DNA from 2 places in the Glutamicibacter protophormiae genome. Region 2 is predicted to be linked to the other one. Evidence: riboswitches for the same ligand, from Rfam matches in the RefSeq annotation. Region 2 holds a riboswitch; the other holds the start of a gene.
The links. A riboswitch is a leader RNA that binds a small molecule or an ion and turns the genes downstream of it on or off. The one in region 2 is predicted to bind S-adenosylmethionine.

Region 1: another riboswitch for S-adenosylmethionine. It lies ahead of JQN66_RS01310 (O-acetylhomoserine aminocarboxypropyltransferase/cysteine synthase family protein); the one in region 2 lies ahead of JQN66_RS04730 (bifunctional o-acetylhomoserine/o-acetylserine sulfhydrylase).

The regions. Positions count from the first base shown of each region.
Region 1 is NZ_CP069806.1:256,622-259,567, forward strand. Features, by position in the region: gene JQN66_RS01305 (CoA-binding protein) at 1-42, opposite strand, end outside; gene JQN66_RS01310 (O-acetylhomoserine aminocarboxypropyltransferase/cysteine synthase family protein) at 42-1,409, opposite strand; SAM riboswitch class I at 1,522-1,616, opposite strand; gene JQN66_RS01315 (histidine phosphatase family protein) at 1,730-2,290, shown strand; gene JQN66_RS01320 (RNA polymerase sigma factor) at 2,417-2,914, shown strand; gene JQN66_RS01325 (methylated-DNA--[protein]-cysteine S-methyltransferase) at 2,911-2,946, shown strand, end outside.
Region 2 is NZ_CP069806.1:987,123-990,068, reverse strand. Features, by position in the region: gene JQN66_RS04730 (bifunctional o-acetylhomoserine/o-acetylserine sulfhydrylase) at 1-1,298, opposite strand, end outside; SAM riboswitch class IV at 1,388-1,506, opposite strand; gene JQN66_RS04725 (VOC family protein) at 1,680-2,324, shown strand; gene JQN66_RS04720 (hypothetical protein) at 2,388-2,946, opposite strand, start outside.

The DNA of each region.
Region 1 (2,946 bases), 730 kb from region 2:
TGCGGCGCCCGGGCCCTGCCAGGTGCGTTCAGCGGTGCTCATTAGTTGGCTCCCTTCGAAGCAACGGGAACGGCGCAGGATGCCCCGTCATAGGTCGGTGCCGCGAAATCGGACTCCAACGAGCCCTCCTGCGAGGCGGACAGCGCCTGGTCCAGGTCCCAGAGGATGTCCTCGACGTCCTCCAAGCCGACCGAGAGGCGGATCAGGTCCTCCGGAACGCCGGCGGCGAGCAGCTGTTCGCCGCTGAGCTGCTGGTGGGTGGTCGACGCCGGGTGCAGCACCAGGGTGCGGGCATCGCCGATGTTCGCCAGGTGGCTTGCCAGCTGCAGCGCGTCGATGAACTTGGCGCCGGCCTCGCGGCCGCCCTTGACGCCGAAGCTGAAGACCGAGCCGACGCCCATCGGCAGCAGCTTGGAGGCCTGCTCGTGCTGCGGGTGGGATTCAAGCCCCGCGTAGTTCACGTAGGTGACGCGTTCGTCGGCTTCCAGCCAGGCGGCGACCTGCTTGGCGTTGGCCAGGTGGTTGTCCATGCGCTGGGGCAGGGTCTCCAGTCCCTGCAGCAGCTGGAAGGCGGACTGCGCCGGCAGCGCCGGGCCGAAGTCGCGCAGCTGCTCGCTGCGCAGCTTGGTCAGGAAGCCGTATTCGCCGAAGTTGGCCCACCAGGAGACGTTGCCGTAGCTGGCCACCGGTTCGGTCATGGTCGGGAACTTGCCGTTGCCCCAGTTGAAGGTGCCGGACTCGATGACCACGCCGCCCAGGGTCGTGCCGTGCCCGCCGATGAACTTGGTGGCCGAATGGATCACGATGTCCGCGCCGTGCTCGATCGGGCGCAGGATGTACGGCGGGGTCAGCGTGGAGTCGACCACCAGCGGGATGTCGTGGCGGTGCGCCACGTCGGCCAGCCCGGCCACGTCCGCGATGTCGCCGGACGGGTTGGCCACGACCTCGGTGTAGACGGCCTTGGTGTTCTCCTGGATCGCGGCCTCGAAATCGGCCGGATCGTTGGAATCGATGAAGGTGGTGTCGATGCCGAAGCGGCGCAGCGAGACGTCCAGCTGCGTGATGGTACCGCCGTAGAGCTTGGCCGAGGCCACGATGTGGTCGCCGGCCTGGGCCAGCGCGGCGAAGGTGACGAACTCCGCGGCCATGCCGGAGCCGGTGGCTACCGCGCCGATGCCGCCTTCCAGCGAGGCCATGCGTTCCTCGAACGCGGCCACGGTGGGGTTGCCGATGCGCGAATAGATGTTGCCGTACTTCTGCAGTGCGAACAGGTTCGCCGCGTCGTCGGTGTCCTTGAAGACGAACGAAGTGCTCTGGTAGATCGGCACCGCGCGGGCGCCGTGCTCGGCATCGGGGGTGCCGCCGGCGTGCAGCGCGCGGGTGCGGAATCCAAACTTGTGGTCTGCCATGGTGGCTTCTGACTCCTTGTCGATACGTTTTTGACCTCCGCGCGGGGCACGGAAGCCATCGAGGCAGGAATCCCGGTTCAATGTCGCTTCAGCGCCGGGTAGGCGGAAAGCAGCTCCATCGTTTCTGGCGGTAGCACCGTATCCACCGGCTGTGGCAGGTTGCTGCGGCGTCATCGAACCAGATCTCTCGGCCGCTCGGGATGGTTGTAACAATCTTCGCAACATGACCGAAAATGACCCAACTATGAGTCGTAACGTTGCGTATTGCTTCCTTTGCCGGAGATTATTCGATACCTTTGCGCTGCGCTTATGCTCGAGTCATGGACACCGCGCTGGCACTGGTACGACATGGGCAAACCGACTGGAACCTGGCTGGCCGCCTGCAGGGCCGCACGGACATCGAGCTGAATGACACCGGGCGCCACCAGGCGCGCAGCCTTGGACGCTTCCTGAAGGGCAGGGGCTGGGACCTGCTGCTGGCCTCCCCGCTGGCCCGCGCGCAGGAGACCGCGGCGCTGATCGCCGAGCAGCTCGGGGCCGAGACCGGCCCGGCGGTGCACCCCCTGATTGAGCGGAGTTTCGGCCCGCTGGAGGGGCGCATCATGGCAGAGGTCAGCGACCTGGAAGCCGCCGAGGTGCAGCACGAGCTCGAAACCCACCGGCAGATCCTGGACCGGGCCCTGCCCGCGCTGCTGCAGCTGATGCAGGAACACGAGGGGCGCAGGATCATGATCGTCAGCCACGGGGCCACCATGCGCGTGATCCGCGATGCGCTCGCCGGCGGCAAGCAAGCCCAAGGCGTCGATAACGGCGAAGTGATTGACATCGACCTGGAGCGGCTGGAAGAAATCGCCGCAGAGCTCGATCCGGTGCGTCTGTAACCGGCTTCTCCAATCGCGCCTTGGCGCCGCGGAGCAAAAAAATTTTCGCTCCCGACCTCACAAACTTCGCCTGCGGTACGTTTACAAGGTGAGAGCCCGCAAGGGGAAGCAGCTGCCGGGAGAGCCATGCAGATACCGTTCGAACGGATCGTCCAAGACCATGGGCTGACCGTGTTGCGCGTGTGCCGCGCCCTGCTTGACGAGCATCGCGCCCAGGATGCGTGGTCGGAAACGTTCCTCTCCGCCCTCAAGGCCTATCCGGATCTTCCGGAGGATGCCAACGTGCAGGCATGGCTGGTGACCATCGCCCACCGCAAGGCCATCGACGAGCTGCGCAAGAACCATCCCGAGGTGTTGACCGAGATGCTGCCCGAGGCAGAAGCCGGCCGGGCGGGGCTGCCCGAAGCCAGGATCATGGATCGGGAACTGTGGCAGGCGCTCAATGCGCTGCCTCCGAAGCAGCGTTTCGTGCTCGCCTACCGGTACTTGGGCGGGTTGAGCTACGCGCAGATCGCACAGGTCCTTTCCGGTTCCGAAGCGGCCGCCCGCCGGGCGGGAAGCGACGGGATCAAGAACCTGCGTGCCCAATGGAAGCATGCACAGATGCTGGAGGAGTTGTCATGAGCGAACGGATTGCAGCCGTCCCCGCGACGCAG
Region 2 (2,946 bases):
TGGAAGCCCAGCTCAAGGTCGGCCAGGATGTCGTCGATGTGTTCCAGTCCGACGCTCAGCCGCACCAGGCCCGGGCGGACCCCGGCGGCCAGGCGCTCCGCGTCGGAGAGCTGCGCGTGGGTGGTGGAAGCTGGGTGGATGACCAGCGAGCGGACGTCGCCCAGGTTCGCCACGTGCGAGTGCAGCTGCAGGGCATCGACAAACGCCTTGCCGGCTTCCACTCCTCCGGGCAGGTCGAAGGCCAGCACGGAGCCGGCGCCCTTGGGGCTGTACTTGCGGCCGCGCTCGAACCACGGCGAGGATTCCAGGCCGGCATAGGCCACTGCCTCGACATCGGCGCGGGCTTCGAGCCAGTTGGCCACCTTGGCCGCGTTTTCCACGTGGCGTTCGATGCGCAGGGACAGGGTTTCCAGTCCCTGGGCAATCAGGAATGCGTTGAACGGGGCCGGAGCCGAACCCAGGTCGCGCAGCAGCTGCACGCGGGCCTTGAGGATGTAGGCCAAGTTGGCGCCGAGGATGCCGTTGACACCCAGGTCGCGGGCGTAGATCAGGCCGTTGTAGGACTCATCCGGGGTGTTGAAGCTCGGGAAGCGCTCCGGGTTCTTGGCGAAGTCGAAGTTGCCCGAATCCACGATCACCCCGGCGATGGCGTTGCCGTGGCCGCCGAGGAACTTGGTGGCCGAGTGGATCACGATGTCCGCGCCCCATTCGATGGGGCGGATCAGGTACGGGGTGGCCAGGGTGCTGTCCACCAGCAGCGGGACGCCGGCCTCGTGGGCGATCGCGGAGATGCCCTCGATGTCCAGCACGTCCTGGCGCGGGTTGGAAATGGTCTCGCCGAAGAACGCCTTGGTGTTCGGCTGGACGGCTTCGCGCCATTCCTGCAGGTTGTCCGGGTCGGAGACGAAGGTGACCTGCACTCCCAGCTTTTTCAGGGTGTGCTTGAGCAGGTTCTGGGTGCCGCCGTAAAGGCTGGGGCTGGCCACGATGTGGTCGCCGGCCTCGGCGATGTTCAGGATGGCGAAGGTGGTTGCGGCCTGCCCCGAGGACAGCAGCAGCGCGCCCACGCCGCCTTCGAGGTCGGCGATGCGGTTTTCCACGGCTTCTGTGGTCGGGTTGCCGATGCGGGTGTAGATCGGCTCCAGCTCCTGCAGCGCGAAGCGCGCGGCGGCGCTCTCCGCGGACGGGAAAACGAAGGACGTGGTTTGGTAGATCGGCAGGGTGCGTGCGCCGGTGACCGGGTCAGGGGTCTGGCCTGCGTGGATCTGACGGGTTTCAAACGACCAGTTGTTGCTCATGGCAGCCTCCAAAAGTTCCGTAACTATGGGGGTACACCACTGAACACACACCGCCGGGCAGTACCTCTAGGAGGTGTTGCCAGAGGGGTAACCCGCGCTTGTCCTCGACGCCGAATAGCTCAAGGGCCAGGTCTTCACCCGGGGCACCCCACCGCGGTTGGAGGGTTGCCGCCCAGTAAGCCGGGGCTTGTTACTGGGACTCATGACCTGCTTCCAGTGTGCCTGAGAATCGAATATTTTGACAACTCGCCGGCGCGGACGGAGTCTCAATCAGTCATATTCACGGCGATCCGCCCGGTTGCCGCACAGAATTCGAAGGACACGCGCGTCTTAGGATCGACTAAGTAGAGACTGGGATCACATTGTTGTCATGATTGGCACATGATGAGGCTAGATCACGTTACGTACGCATGCGGCCCAGACGGGCTGATGCCAACTGCTGAGAGAATTGCAGAGTCCCTGGGCCTGGAATTCGTCAAGGGAGGCGTGCATCCACGGTTTGGAACTCGCAATGTCATTTTCCCGCTGAAGCACAACCAGTACCTTGAGGTCGTCGAGGTACTGAATCATCCGGCCAGCCTCAAGGCTCCCTTCGGTCAGGCCGTTCGCGCCCGCTCCGAGCTGGGCGGCGGATGGATGGGTTGGTGCGTCTCATTGGACGACCTGAGCGGCGCAGAAGAACGCCTGGAACGCAAGGCCGTTCCCGGGAACCGCAAGTTCCCCGACGGCCGCGAACTGACCTGGCAGCAGATCGGCATCAAGGGGCTGATCGCGGACCCGCAGGTACCCTACCTGCTGCGCTGGGACGACGGCACCGAGGAACTGCATCCCTCGCGCGCGCTGGATCCGACCGGTGAGATCAGCGAGATCAGCATCGCCGGCTCCCGCGAGCGCGTGCTTGAATGGCTGGGACAGCCGGAGAACGTCAATCTCGGGCCGGTGACCACCAAGTACCAGGCACCCAACGGAACTCCTGGCATCCTGTCGGTGACGTTCAAGACCGGCAAGGGCACGGTGGTCCTCTAGGATTACCGGGCACCACACCAAAGGTAGGCGGGGACAACGGCGTCCCCACCTACCTTTGGTCCTTTAACCCGAAAGCCCGCGGCCGTCCTGGGAACCGGGCAGCGGCACCAGCTGGCAGTCTTCGATACCGGCAGCCGCCTGCCGCACCCAGGCGGCCTGGGCCCGCTCGTCCAGGTCCCGCAGCCCGGCGAGCTCATGGTTTTCCGCGTCATCCAGGTAGTCGCGATCGGCTTTGCCGGCCCACCATTGGTACAGCAGGTCGTACTGCGCCCACATCTGCTGCTGGGCTTCGGAATCGACCGCCGCGATGTCGGGCAAAACATGATCTTCCGCCAAACCGCCCAGGCATTCTTCGGTGGGGCTGACCGCCATTGCCATTACCAGCTCCCACATGACCGACTCGGGCGAATAACGGTCCTCGAAATCCAGGCGCAGTCCTCCAGTCGCCAGGGCGTGGGCCTTGCTGCTGGTAATGACCTCGGGCTGCCGGATCCCGCTGGCTTCTTCCATGCGGGCAATGCCCGAGACGATATTCGTGCCCCAGTCGCCCCAATGCGCGGCCTGGTCGGGCCAAAAACAGTATTGGTGCCCGTCGCCCGGCCGCTCGCACAGCAACTGCGAG